DNA from 2 places in the Methylocaldum sp. GT1TLB genome. Region 1 is predicted to be linked to the other one. Evidence: riboswitches for the same ligand, from Rfam matches in the RefSeq annotation. Region 1 holds a riboswitch; the other holds the start of a gene.
What was found. Region 1 has a riboswitch for cyclic di-GMP ahead of ACR2R1_RS12325 (hypothetical protein). Riboswitches for the same ligand answer to the same signal wherever they lie in the genome.
Positions count from the first base shown of each region.

Region 1 (7,446 bases):
ACATGCCGGGACACCTTTACTACCGGCTGGGCCGCTATCGGGACGCTCTCGAAGCCAATCGCGCCGCCATCGAAGTCGACGAGGCATATTTGAAGGAGACCGGCGCAAAGGGCATCTACGCGCAAGGCTATTATCCGCACAACGTTCATTTCCTGATGGTTTCGGCGCAGATGGCGGGCGACGGCAAAACCGCTCTCGCGGCGGCGGAGAAACTCGCCGGCGTGCTGTCCGACGAGACGGTCCGTGCGGTGCCGTGGGTACAACCGGTCAAGGCCGCGCCATACTTCGCCCACGCCCAGTTCAGTCCGCCCGAAACGGTCCTGAAAATGGCCGATCCGGGCTCGGAGTTCCCGTACGTACAAGCCATGTGGCGCTATACCCGTGGCGTTGCGGCGGCGGCCAAGGGAGCGCCGCAGGACGCACGACTCGAACTCGACGCCTTGACCGGGATCGCCAAAACGGCGGATTTTTCCGGATTGACGGAAGCCGGCGTCCCGGCGGCGGACATTGTTCGGATTGCCCAGGACGTGCTTTCGGCGCGCATCGCCCAGGCCGAAGGCGATCTCGGAAACGCCGCCGCCGCCTTCGAAAGAGCGGCGGCGCTTCAGGAAAAGCTGCCCTATATGGAACCGCCCTACTGGTACTACCCGATACGCCGTTCGGTAGGCGCGCTGCGGTTTCTCCAGGGCGATCTGGCGGGGGCGGAGCGGGAGCTCGATATTTCGCTCCGAGAAGCGCCGAATGACGCCTGGGCGCTCTGGGCGCTGACCGAGGTGTATCGAAAGCAGGGCAAGGACAGCGCCGCAGCAGACGCGGAACGGCGATTGACCAAAACCCGTGCCGATAACGGCGAACCCATCGGGATGGACCGGCTTTGACCGCCCCATGGGTTGGCGGAATTCCAGTCGAAAAAATGCTTCGAAACGATGATGCCGTTCTATGAGGAAGATCTCGCCTATGTTCATCACGTCGGCTTCCCCGATCTGGTGGATGGCGCCGGCGATGAGTTGCTGGCGCTGTTCCGCGCCGCGGGTCTCGATTCCGGCCTGATAATCGATCTGGGTTGCGGAAGCGGAACCTGGGCGAGGAAACTGCTGGAGCACGGATATTCGGTTTTGGGCGTCGATGTTTCCGCGCCGATGATCGAACTGGCCCGGCGTACAGCGCCCGAAGCACAGTTTCAAACCGCATCGCTGTACGATGTGGACTTCCGCCCTTGCGCCGCGGTCACGGCCCTGGGCGAAGCCCTGAACTATTGTGCCGACGGAGCGCCGTCGGAAGCGCGCCTTGACCGCTTGTTCCGGAACATCGCTTCCTGTCTGCCGAAAGGCGGCGTTTTCGCATTCGACATCCTTGTCCGCTCGGACGGCGAACCCATGCACTATCGCTCCTGGCGCAAAGGGCCGGATTGGGCGGTGTTGGTGGAGATATCCGAACAGCCGCAGGAAAACCTGTTGATTCGGGACATTACCGTGTTCAGGAAAGGCGGCCACGGCTACCGCCGTTCCGAGGAGCGGCACCGGATCGGCGTTTTGGGCGGCGCCCAAATCGAACGTCTTCTCGCCGGCGCCGGTTTCGAGGTGACCGTCTCACCCCATTACGGCCGCCATCCTCTGGCTCAACGACGCTTGGCATACATCGCCTACAAGAGATCGGATGAAGGACTGCTTCCTGAAGGATAGGCACGAGAACCGAAGAAACCAAGGTATCTTCAAGCACGCAGCGACCGTTTGTGCGGCCGGCAAATGATGCTGATTTGGCGGCCCAGACGAAGTCCAATAATCCATGGTCCGCTGAACGTAGTCCATGGATTACAAATATCGGGAAATATTCCCGCAAAAGCATGAATCTCGCAGTTTGTCCCGAATATCCCTGGTGTATTTGTCGATTGCCATCGAATAATTACGTTGTATGCCTTAAGCCTTGCGGGATTTCACAGGACAGACGATTAATGTCAAATAAGACAACAGATTATGATGATGTCATGCGCATTGAATTGTGGCATTTAACCTGCTCCCCACATAATGCGGTTTGTCGCGCATTGATATCCGCCATGGGCGCCGGGATACCTACGCATTAACGATACATTTGTTAATGCACTGATACTCGCTGCCTCTTTCCCGTGACATGCCTGTAAATTGGCATGTGTTCCCAGGTAAATTACGCTTTGCTTCCACCGTTCCCCGGTATTTTCAAATTACAGCTTGTTAGTCTCGGAATACCCCTGCTCACTGGCACGGTATCTGCTTTAGCAGCTTGACTTGCCCGATAAGAACGCCAGTTTTCGAGCCTTATTGTCATTGTCATTTCGGCGGTTCTTATCAGCGACGACTGGCGGTTGGGCGCATGCCTGTCCGTTGGCCCAGGATGATATCGGTCTCAGGGACGAGACGCCTTCGCCACCTCCGCCGCGAGGCGGACTCGGAAAGCCGCGGGTCTTGGTATTCAAGACGGCCGGGCCGCCTCTCCTGTGAGAGTTATTCAAGGGCTATGGATTTCTCGAGCCTGCCGCACAACCTCTCGATGTTTCAAATCACAGGAAAAAATCCATGCAAAAATTTGGGGTCAAGAAAATGCAGATCCGACAGACCATTCTCGCAGCGGCTGCCCTGATCATGGCCAATTCGGCCGATGCCGGTGTGTTGCACGGGGGAACTTTCAGCGTTACCTATGACAACCCGAACAACCTGTTGGAAGGACTAACCATCGGTCCTGGCGGGTTAACCGAATATTATGTCGCGAACTTCTTTCCCAAGGCGGTGGCCGATACTTACTCGACCATTGCGGATATCATAACGGTGCCCACCAACACCTACCCCGCGCCGTCAACGCTCGAATACGTCGTCAATCCCGCCGATCTGACCGGCACCGGAATTCCAACGGGCGCCGGCGGCCGCGCCAACAAGCCCACCACGTTGACCTGGGACGCCAGTCAGGATGCTTTGGTCGACTCGTCCGCCTTTATCGCCAACGGCCAGATCGGGTTGAACGGTGTCGTGATGACCCGTGGCAGTTTCACGGGTACATTGACGTCCGGAGATTACACCTTCGAATACAACGCGAATCGAAATGACGGCGTCAACAGCGGCTGGACCTTGTGGAACAACACGAGCTTCAGAACGTCCACTTACGATGCCCGCAACATCAGCGTTACCACCAATGGCGATGAATTGCTCATGACCGGGGAACTCTGGTGGTCACCCAATATGACCGCTTTCCTGTTCGGCGGCGACGGCTCGAACTCCGCCGGTAAAGCCGCTACCTTCACTCTGGTTTCGCCTGCCGTGGTTCCGGTGCCGGCAGCGGTCTGGCTGTTCGGCAGCGGCTTGTTAAGCCTGCTGGCCGGCGCCCGCCGAAAGTCGGTCCAGGCGGCTTTATCCGCTTGATCGCCGAATAGAGGCCGTCGACCCGGGCTGCCGAGCCGCCCGGGGGCCGTTTATCGCGTTTATCCGGCCAATCGGCCGGATAAACGCTCCCACCTTCGACCTGTTACGGACTTATCCTCATGACTACACGCCACCGACTCTCGCGATTCGGCAAAACTCTTGCACCCTGTTTGACATTTCTAGCCGCATGGTTGGCATTCCTTCCGGCAACGGCGACCGCCGCCACCGTTTCCGGCGGCGCATTGATCATGAACCTGGACCGGGATGCGCTGGCCGCCGCCGTCTCCTTGGACGCGACCGATGCGCCTTCCATATATCTGGAGGAATTTTTCGATGCACAAGCCGCGGCGGTGCGCAACAACGCGCAAATTTTGGAAGATCATATTGTGCCGGGCGTCGGCGAAATCCCGGCCACGGGTCTCGAATTCGCCGTCAACGGCGCTACCGTCGACGTCCCGGTCGGCCGGAGAACCAAGCCGACCACGTTGACGTTCGATCCGGGCGATTTCGCGGGCAGCGTCACCGGCGCGATCGGTCTTGGCGGCGTCAGCCGTTTCCGGATCGATACCGGATCGCCGAGCAACCGCATCGTCTCCGGAGACTACACGTTGGAATTCGATGCGGCCAACATCGATGCCGATACCGGCCAATCGGGCTGGACGCTCTATAACCATTATTCTTTCCGATCGGAATCCTTCAACTTGTTCAACGTGGCGATGGGGCTCGACCCGAATTCGTTCACCCTGTCGGGCGAACTCGGGGTCGGGCCGGGATGGGAGCATTTTGGCGGCACCGTGGGCGCGATCGTCGGCGATTTCAGTTTTCAAACCACCGTGGTACCGGTTCCGGCCGCGGTGTGGCTGTTCGTATCGGGTCTCGCCGGATTCGGCCTGTTCGGCAGATCCCGGAGTTACCGCGCATGATACGGTCCGGTTTACGCAATCCACATCCGGGACGGCATGCCGCGGTGTGGTCCGGATGGATACTGGCGTTCGCATGCGCCGACGCCGCAGCGACGCATTCCGCTTTTGGTCCTTACATCAGCATCCAGGTCAACGTCGACGCGGCCGGTCAAAACATTACCGGCGATGCGGCCAACGAGCCCACCATGGCCATCAATCCGCTGGACCCCGGCAACATCGTCATCGCCTGGCGTCAGTTCGACTCCGTGCAGTCCTCCTTTCGCCAAGGCGGCTGGGCGCATAGCCAGGATGGCGGTTCCAGCTGGACCTTTCCGGGATCGTTGACGCCGGGACAAGGCCGAAGCAATCCGGTCATCGATGTGGATGCTCAGGGGAACTTTTACTTTCAGAGTCTGCGTTTCGACGAGCAAGGCATCTATATCGAAGACATTCAAGTCATCAAGTCGATCGACGGCGGGCGCAGTTGGCAAGAACCGGTATTCGCCCACGGACGAGGCGGCGACAAAGGCCAGCTCGCGGTAGACCGTAGCGGCGGAATCGGCGATGGCCATGTCTACGTCAACTGGCGCGAAACCGGCGATGACTACTGTTTCACCCGTTCCATCGACGGCGGAGCGAGCTTCGAACTACCGGTGGGGATTCCCGGTAACCCGAGTTTCGGCACCATGGCGGTGGGGCCGGAAGGCGAGTTGTATATCGCCGGACGGCTCGAACCCAGTGAATGGGACGAAGAGACCCAGAATCGAAACCACTACCAGCACATTTTCTCGAAGTCCTTGGACGCGCGAGATCCGGATTCGACACCCACCTTTACGACGCAGATCCTGGATATCGGCGGTCCCGCGCCTTTATTCAATTTTCGAAACAATCCGAATCGGTACGGTCCCATAGGCGACGTTCAAGTCGACGTCGACCGATCCAACGGGCCGTTGCGCGGCAAGGTCTATGTGCTGGCGACGGTGGATCCGCCCGGCGAAGACAATCTGGACATCAAATTCGTCCGAAGCAGCGACGGCGGCGAGACCTGGTCGGCGCCGATCAGGGTCAACGACGACGAACCCAATAAAGATTCGTGGCAATGGTTCGGCATGATGGGGGTAGCTCCGAACTCGCGCATCGATGCCGTTTGGTACGACACGCGCGATAGCGGCAGCTATAACGTCTCGCGGTTGTATTACGCGTATTCATGGGACGGCGGCGCAACGTGGAGCAAAAACGTTCCGGTCAGCCAGCCTTTCGATACCACGATCGGCTATCCGCACGCTTCCCAAAAGATGGGGGACTATTCGACCCTGGTTTCCAGGAGGGACGGCGCAAGCGTTGCCTATACCGCAACCTTCAACGGCGAGCAGGACGTGTACTATCTGAACGTGTTTCCGGACTGCAACGAAAACGGCGTGTCGGACGTTCTGGATATCGAACAAGGCCGGGCCGGTGACGCCGATGCCGATCATATTCCCGATTCGTGCGAAACGACCCCGCTGGCCGGCGATCTGGACGGCGACGGGGATATCGATCGCCTGGATATCGACCTGATCCTCGCCGTGCGGAATCAATCCGCGTCCGGTCCGGACGATCCCCGCGATATCGACAAGAACGGTACGATCGACGCGCTCGATGCCCGCAAGCTGACCTTGTCGTGTACCCGTCCTCGGTGCGCAGCCGAGTGAGGCATGGATACCTCGCCCTATCCATCGACGGAAACTCGGAAAACCCGGTTTCTGCCCATGGTTCGCGTCGTCGACGAGCGATCGTTCGTCCTGAACTTGGCCAAGAACCGGATCGGAGTTTCCCGAAATCTTTCCCTCAAGGAACTCGTTAACAGGAAACTATCAAGATGCTCGACCGTTACTGTAAGCCTTTAATAGCTGCGCTGTTGCTGTCCGCATCGGGACTCGCCGAGTCCGCGATCACACTGGGGGTCATGCCGGTGGGCCGAACCGGGTGGTCGGTCGCGGTCGGCATCACGATATCCGGACTAGGCGCCGGCGAAGCGCCCTCGCTAGGCAGCTACGATCTGGATCTCAATTTCGATAGCAGCCATTTGGAATATGTCGGTACCAGTTTCGGCGATCCGGTGCTAGGGGACGAACTGGATGTTCTCGATTTCGGGGCAAACGTCACTTCGGTCGGGTCAAGCGGTAGCGGGGTGCTGAACCTGTTCGAACTGTCCTTTGATTCGCCGGAGGACTTGAATACCCTGCAGGCCGACAGTTTTACCCTGGCGGTAGTTAATTTTAATTTCCGGCAAGCCGGCAGCAGCCCATTGAGACTGGCCGTCAACGCACTCGGCGACGCGGACGGAAATGCGTTGGCGGCCAGTGTCTCGTCCACGACGGTTTCCCCGGTTCCGCTGCCTTCCGCGTTCTGGCTGATGGCCACCGGTTTGGCCGCGGTTTTTCGCGGCCGGGCGCGTACAACGAATTGATCGGCTCTCAGCACCGAAGATAGGTGTTTATTAACCCGGCCTATAAATATAGGTCGGGTTAATCCGGGGCAGGGATGCCCCGGCGCGGCGACAAGCCGCGTGAGCCCAGGCCGGGCGTGTACCGGCTTGGGCGGCGGCCCGAAATACCAGGAGGGTATTTACGGGCCTGATCAATAAAGGACCGCACGGTTTGTTTCCGAGCCAGCCGGGCAACCCTGAATCTGCGCGCCCGCCGGTAGCCGAATCGGCACCGGGCGTCACAGTTGGACCTGGAGAGCAGGCTGGACAAGAACTACCGGGAACCCGGCTCCGGAGCGGATGCGCGGGGCATGAATCCCGTAGCCGGCGTGCGCCTGGAACTATGAACGGCCGGCCTGACGGCGAGAACGCCGGAATTCCCCACCCAAAGGCGGATAGGAAAATCCGGCATCCTCGCAACCGGTTTCGCCGGAAGCGCATCCGCAGCCCGCGAGATTGTTTCCCCGTACGATTTCTCGGCGACGCTCCGCCATACCGAGTTCGCTCGGCTCACGCCGGAGAAACGAATAGCAGGGCTATGGTCACCAGCCGAGCTGCAGCTCGGGCGGATGTCCGGCGTCCATCAGGGACGCGCCGCCGTCGGCGAAGAGTACCTGGCCGGTAATCCAGCCGGCATCCTCCGAGCAGAGAAGGGCCACGGCATTGCCGATGTCGGCCGGCGTGCCGAGCC
Region 1 is NZ_CP194898.1:2,835,834-2,843,279, forward strand. It holds gene ACR2R1_RS12315 (hypothetical protein) at 1-878, shown strand, start outside; gene ACR2R1_RS12320 (class I SAM-dependent methyltransferase) at 927-1,682, shown strand; cyclic di-GMP riboswitch class I at 2,389-2,467, shown strand; gene ACR2R1_RS12325 (hypothetical protein) at 2,550-3,386, shown strand; gene ACR2R1_RS12330 (VPLPA-CTERM sorting domain-containing protein) at 3,506-4,309, shown strand; gene ACR2R1_RS12335 (hypothetical protein) at 4,306-5,979, shown strand; gene ACR2R1_RS12340 (hypothetical protein) at 6,147-6,737, shown strand; gene ACR2R1_RS12345 (SDR family oxidoreductase) at 7,298-7,446, opposite strand, start outside.

Region 2 (7,446 bases), 1.4 Mb from region 1:
CGAACCAGAACATGCGAGAGGGCGTATACGGTGTTTTCGTAACGGGCGGCGTGAGCTGCTTGCTGAATAGCAGTCCGACGTCGATCCGCGTTTAGGTGAAAAGTCTCCCGTCGGATTCGGATTTCTAAGGATTCAGCTGCAAACTCTGAGCCAAGGACTCGTGTTTCGCTGAATCAATGGGATAGGATGAAAATCTACGGTGGGCGTAAAATTCGCTGACGCCAGGAAAATACCCCAGGCGCACCGTTTCAGGTATTTTTCCAAATCGCTTTCAATCAGGAATTGTTTTGTAGGGCGGGTTAGGCCGCGAGGCCGTAACCCGCCGAACGGCCTCGGATCGGTGGGTTACGCTTCGCTAACCCACCCTACGATAATGTTCGCTTGAATGTTGAATGTTGAATGGATTTACAAGGCGTCTGAAGCGATCCGTTCGTCGCCGGGAAGAGACATCCCCTCCGGCAGGCGAATTTTCCGGTTTGGTGTAGCGTCTCCAGTAAGTCGGGAAGGGATTCCCGACCTACTGACTTAGTCCGGCCGCCATTTTGGAGTGCGGAGCGGCTTTCCCAATTCACACCGCTAAGCCACGGTGGAGAATGTTCTAAGTACATTCCGCAAATATTTGCGGGATCTCGACAGATTGGCTTGACTGGCGGGGTTGTCCTGCAGGTTGCCTATGCCGCAAGACTTCCCTGAATGTACTTAGGGCGTTTTCATCTCGCTCGTACGGCAAAACAGGCTTGGCGGACGTCGTTGGCGCCTTCGGCTAGGGTAGATCGATTCAATCTTTCGTAGGTCGGCAATCCTTTGCCGACGAACCCGTTGGCCCAACGGCGGCGTCGGGAAGGGGGGCTTCGGCGCTCCCGAAGACGCCGTTTGCGATTGGAAGGGTCGCGACTAAAGCGACCGTTTGCGATTGGGAAGGGATTCCCGACCTACTCGCCAGTGCCCGTACAGTAGGTATGAAAACGTTCTAGCTCGCCTTCTCGAACACACGGCCTTGCACCGCGTCGAACCCGAGGCCAAAAAGCAGATCGGCCTCGTCCTCCCGTTCCACGCCGGTGGCGGCAACGCGGATACCCAACTCTCGTGCGTATTGGCATAGCGCCTTGAGCAGGGCCTGATTGCCGGCGTCATCGAATATCCGGCGGCAGAGAGCCCCTTCCACCTTTACCCAATCCGGCATCAATTCGTTTAACCAGGCCAGTGCGCCGGGATAGGGCATGAAGCGATCCAGCACGAACCGAAAACCGTCTCTCCTGAGCTCGCTAACGGACTCGGCCGCTTGCGGGGCTAAAATCAGCCGATTCAAGGGGACTTCTATGGCCAGATTTGATCGAGCGGGCACTTTATGTCTAAAAGATTGAGCGAATCCCGGCTGCATGATGGTGGCCACCGACAAATTGACGGACCACGCCGCTTCGGGTTTTTCCGCCATCGCTTCCTGAAGGCGCGCGACGACAAGTTTGTCCAGCATCGGAGCCAGATCGGTTTCCTCGGCAATGTGCGCCAAGGCGCCTGCGGAAAGCCGTAATCCGTTTTCCGTCACGATGCGCGCGAACACCTCGTAATGCTCGGGTGCCGAAGCGTTCCGGCACATGAGCGGCTGCCGCTCCAGTTCCACTTGACCGTTGCCCAAAGCCTGCCGCAGCAATGCGAGCCGGCCGCTCCCGCCCGGCGTCGGATCTGCCTCCGCAATCCGAAAGCTCCCGCTGGACCCCATCTGCGCGTCGCGCAGCGCAGCGTCCGCCCGGGCGAGCAGTGCCGTGCTGCTATCGCCGGAAGAGAGGGCCGCCCCGATATGGACGGTGCAGGACGAAGCGATTCCGGTCTCGAGCAAAGCCATGACCGTCGATTGGGCGAGGTGATGGGTCAGATCGTTCAGGCAATCGGCATCGGCGTGCTCCAACAGCACGGCAAACTGCGCGCCGTCGATTCGCGCCGCCGAGCCGTGCGTCTTTTCGGCGACAGCTTCCACAACATCGGCGAGAAATTTGACGACAAGATCTCCCGTATCGCGTCCGAATCGGCGATTGCATTCCGCCAGTCCGGTGAGCTGAAGGATGGCAATGGCGTGCTGCGTTCCGGATATTGCCAGGGCCGCGTCCAGCGATGCGAGAAAATACGCGCGATTGAAAAGACCGGTTTGCCGGTCGTGGTGGAGATCCCGCTGTAGTTTCTCGATGGTTTCCATCTTCGCGTTCAGCATGCGCCGCACCGCTTCCGACATACGGTTGAACGCCGAGCCGATATGATGCAGTTCGCGAATACGGGGCAGCTCCGCCAAAGGCTCGAACTTGCCTTCGCCGATGCGAAGCGCCAGATTTTCCAGCCGGTCCAGCGGACGTAATGCCTTTTGCAGCAGCCATACCGACAGCAGCGCGGAGATCAGCCAGAAACCCAGAGTCCAGCCCAGGATGGACCAGGTCATCTGCCAAAGTTGGCTATATCCGAAACCGGGATGGCTGGCCACGTCGACCACGGCTGAAAGTTTCCAGCCGGCCATCGATTCGGCCCGACCCGCGGGAGCGTCGAACGGCACGCGGCTGATGAACCACTCGGGAGCGCCGTCCACTTTCAAGGGGAGTTCCCGCTCCACGACGGATTCGCCGTTGGGGCGGATCACGGCGATACGCCGGTAGTAGCCGCTATCGTAGAGAGCGTCCACCGCATTGGCCACCGCCGCGGTGTCGTTGCTCGCCAGCGCGGGCGATAGTTCCAGCGCCAGAGTGGTTGCCGTTTCTTGCGCATGAGCGTGCAACTGGCGTTGCAGAAAGCCGTGGGTATTCACCAGGCCGGTGGCGAAAAGAGCCAGCCCCAGCAGCAGAAACAGCAGACCGAGCAGCAGGACCAGCAGGGTTTTCAGGCTCATCGTCGTCATCGAATCGCTCCCGTCTTTTCGTGGTGCATGCGCGCCAACAGATCGTTCCAGTGGCGTATGTCGGACGCTTCACCCAGTTTGCCATGCTGCCCGCGCTGCTTGGCCGACCACAACCCCTCCGCATTGAAGCTCATGGTCGGCGCTAGATCGGTCCGCGCGGCGGCCGGCCGGATATCGCCGATCAGATTGTCCAAAATCAGCGGTTCGGATGCCGGGGCGGGATAGTAGGCCAGGACCATGTGCGGCTCCATGCGGCTCAGCTGTGGCCGCCAGACCCGGACATAAGTGACCCGCAATCGGTCGGGAGCCACTCCTGCCGCTCGAAGGGTGAAATATTTGGCCAGGGCGAAATCCTCGCAGTCGCCGCCGTTGGCGGCCAGGAGTTCCACCGGAGTCGCCCAGTAGTCGCGGCGCGCCCATTGGTCAGGGTCGGAGATATTGGGCAGGCGGTTGAAGAAATCGTTGACTCGCGCCAGCTTCTCTTGTTCGCCGGCACTGCCCAGATGCAGAACCAGGTCGCGCCACGCCGACAGACGTTCGACGGCCGCCAGGCCATAGCGCTGGCCGACCAGTTCCAAGGTTCGTGCATTGGGGAGCAGGTCCATTTCGACGCCCGCCACGGCAAGGACCGCAAAAGCGGCGCTCCATATCAATAAGCGTTTCAAGAGCTAAGGGGGGTGATTTGAAGGAAGCGTATCTTGCCCCATCTCGGCGAAATTTCGCCACCTCATAACCCGGTGCTTCAGCGTTTTTCACTGAAGTGTAGCGGCGTGGCTTGGGAAGCCGCCCCGTACCTCTAAGTGCCTATCTCAGTAGGCCGTTCGCCCAGAGCCGAGTCGAAGGGTTTTTGAAACCTACTGGGATAGGCTCTAAATGTAGGCCGAAACGAGCGGCCGTAGCTCGGCAATCCTTTGCCGACGAAGGCGTCCGGATGCAGGCCCGGCTAAGCGTCAGCGCTTGATGGCAAACGGTCGCTGCTATACAGGTCAGCGGACCGCCATTCCGGTATGGATTTTCGCTGGCTCCCAAGCTTCCGCCTGGGAGCTATACCCGAGCAGCTCGAGCTTCTCGAAACATCATTCGAATCGAGAAGCGGGAGCTTCTCAACGTCGGTTCCCAAACGGGAGTTCGGGAACCAGCCTAACGACGGAGGCATGCCGGATCAATCGGTTGCAGGCCGGCTGGCACCGAACCGCGGAGTAGGTCGGGAATCCCTTCCAATCGCAAACGGTGTCTCCGGGAGCGCCGGAGCCACCCTTCCAATCGCAAACGGGCCTTTAATCGGCCCCTTCCAATCGCAAACGGTCGCGTTAATCGCGACCCTTCCCGACGGGATTTGTCGGCAAAGGATTGCCGACCTACCACCTGATACACCGGGCAAGGCGCTCGGAAGAAGTCAGGTCCGGCGGTGCCCTTCCTCGATTCCCCCGCCTTCATGTTGCGAATCCGTAAAGTCGTTCAGCGAAAAAGCTACAGCCGGGGCAGCTTGCAATCATCTGCGACTTAAAGTTTTGAAAAAAAAACACAGCACGCAAATGTAATCCAAAACAAAGACTTAGTTGATGCGCGGGAGCCGTGCGTTGAGTTTTTTCAAAAAATTTCATCGGTGTCACACAAACTTAACTTGGTTGTAAAAAAGCGACATTAAAGTCTGTCTCGCCTTCAAAGGGACGGAAGAAAACCGCAGTGCGGTTCAGTTGCGGCCGGGGAGCAGGAGCCCGGTCCAGGAGGGTTGCTAGGACAAAGCCACACTCGTCGCGAGGCGGGGCCGGAAAGCCACGGGTCTTGATTGCAAGATAGCCGGGTTGCCACACCAACGTTGATGGCAGCCCGGCTTTTTTGTTTTCGGTGCCTGAAAAACGGCACAAAAAAGCCGGTCGCCGAAAAGCGACCGGCGAAAACGGCCCTGCAGATAAACCTTGAGAAGACGTCTGCAAGGTATTTTCAACCGCAATTTTAAACAAGGCATGGAAATGAACAAACTGAAAGCGATTACCGCCGGCGTGCTATTGGCTTTGGGCGCCACCGGCGCAGAAGCGTCGATTAGCGATGGGCAGTATCCGAACGTGGGCGAATTGTTCGTGTCGATTTTCGATCCCAGCGCGAACGGCGGCCTGGGTCGCACCTACTTCCGCGATCTCGACGTTTCACTCACTGACGTGCTGAACGCCGGTTCGAACTGGGCGTTCAGCGTCAATCTGGGTGCTGACGCCAATTATGCCGGCTTTGCCGGCAAGGCAGACCTGCAGTACAACATCGCCGCCGTGTACACCCTCGACGAGGGCGGTGCCAATATCGATCAATGGGGTATTCTGGCTACCGGGTCTTCGTTCAACGGCGGTTTCGGTAATGTTTTATCCACGATTACCAACATTCAGGGCTATATCAGCAAACTGAACACCGCGCTGGGCGACAACGTGTCGGGCGTCGTGGATAACGGGCTGCCGCAGTCCTGGGACGACGGCAACTGGGGTCCGCTGATGGGCGCCGCTCCCAGCGTGTTCGCCTCCACCGCCGGCGGCGTCGACCTGGCAACCCTTTTCTTCCACGTGACCAATAACACCGGCGACGACAGCGACGGCATCGTCAATCAGATTGCCGGGCGCTGGCTGCTGTCGAGCAACGGCACCCTGGAATTCGGCCCGGCCGGCTCCTCTCCGGTACCGGTTCCCGCGGCGATCTATCTGCTTGGCTCCGCTCTGGCCGGCTTGACCCTGGTCAGCCGCCGCGGCCAGAAAGCGTAATCTCCCAAATATCCTTAACGGAGAAAATTCGATGAAAGTCAATCGTTTGTCTGTCGCCATGGCGGCAACGGCGCTGCTCGGCGCCGGCGAAGCCTTCGCTCTCGCTCCCGGCGCGGCCGTGGATATCGAAATCTGGGCATCCGGCGCCACCGCACAGGACAAGGGCGTGGAAGCGCTCTTTTCCGAACTCTGCGTGGCCGGATCTCTGGATATCTACCGCGACAACGCCAACGCGTCCAAGCCGGGAGCGCAGCACTCGGCTTATTTCTGCCGGCTCGACTCCACCAAGGTGACCGGCCTCGGCACCGTAAATCCGAACGTGTTGTTCCACAAGCGTTCTCAGGGCGGCTCGGCGCAGGGCGTAACGCCGCTGATTCTCGATCAGGCGATCACGCACATGGAGATCAACAACGGCAACTGCACCAAGACCGCGCCCGACAGCTTCTACCGCTGCCGAGTCAGCAGCGCGGGCGACACCATTCTGCACGAGTCGGATCTCGGCGTAAGCGACGTCAACCCGGATCTGTTCCGCGGGGTCAACGCGCCCAGGGAGGACGGCGTGAAGCAGCCGGATGTCACGACCGCCCAGGTTTCGAGCTTGCTGGACGTGACCCCGGCCGCGGGCCTGGTGTTCGGCATTCCGGTAACGCTGTCTCTTTATACCGCCCTGCAGGACGCGCAGATGGACCAGGGCCGGATCCCCGCCGGTTGCGCGCTGGGGGATGACAGCAATCCCGATTGCATGCCCAGCCTCAGCTCCGAGCAAGTGGCTTCGCTGCTGGCCGGCAAGGTGCAGAACTGGAACCGGTTCAAGGTTCAGATCGGCGCGGCGTCCGTCAACTTTTTCGACAATTATTCCGGCGGCATGAATCTGACCGACAACAAGGTGGCCATCTGCCGCCGCGTCGACGGTTCTGGCACGCAGGCGCAAGCCAACGCGGTGTTCCTGAACAATCCGTGCATGAGCGGCGCGGTCAATCCGGTGGGCGGTACCAATAACTTGAGCGGACCGATCGTGCCCTCGACCAACCTCGCCCTGAACGGCGTCGGCCAGTCGGGCTCCGGGGACGTGGACAACTGCCTGGCCGATTTCAACGACGGCACCAACACCGGCGGATCTGGTAACACGTCCAAGCGCTGGGCGATCGGCATCCAGAGCCTGGAGAAGAACTCCGGCAGGGATAAGAACGGCAATCCCATTGCCCGCAAGAACTACCGCTTCGTGAAGATCGACGGCGCCGCGCCGACGCTGGCCGAGGTCGCTGCCGGCCGCTACCCGGACTGGGTGGAGCAGACCTTCCAGTGGCGCAAGGCTTCGGTGGGCGGCCCGACGGGAGACGTGCTGACGATCCTGCAGAAGATCGCTCAGGACGCCAGCAAGCCGTCGATCGTGAAAGACCTGAACGTGGAGTTCAACCATCCGTTCGGCCAGTCGGGCTTCCTGGCTCTCAGCACCAACGGCACCAACGCCCAGACCTTCCCATTCGATGCGGCCAACAATCCGACGATCAACCTGACCCATAAACAGGGTTCTTCGCTGGACAACTGCCGCGCGCCGACGGTCAACACCACTGCCAACAAAAATCTGTTGGATCTGTAAAGGACAAGGGACCGGCTGGGATGCCTGAAGGGCCGCGGGCCATTCGGCTCGCGGCCAAGGCAGGGAAGGGGGATGGGGCTTTTCGCCCATCCCCCGCTTGCGTTTGTGCGGCGAGCGATCGAAGAGAGGCCTAACGGATGTTTTCGGTCCGGCGAGCCACGATTGCGAAGGTGCCCCGCAGGGGCTGATAGAAGAAGTAGAAAAACCTTGTTTATACGTTTTCC
Region 2 is NZ_CP194898.1:4,205,982-4,213,427, forward strand. It holds gene ACR2R1_RS18605 (bifunctional diguanylate cyclase/phosphodiesterase) at 971-2,878, opposite strand; gene ACR2R1_RS18610 (transglutaminase-like cysteine peptidase) at 2,875-3,483, opposite strand; cyclic di-GMP riboswitch class I at 4,614-4,691, shown strand; gene ACR2R1_RS18615 (VPLPA-CTERM sorting domain-containing protein) at 4,852-5,622, shown strand; gene ACR2R1_RS18620 (hypothetical protein) at 5,654-7,222, shown strand.
Region 2: linked by a shared signal. The riboswitch ahead of ACR2R1_RS18615 (VPLPA-CTERM sorting domain-containing protein) and the one ahead of ACR2R1_RS12325 (hypothetical protein) in region 1 are both predicted to bind cyclic di-GMP.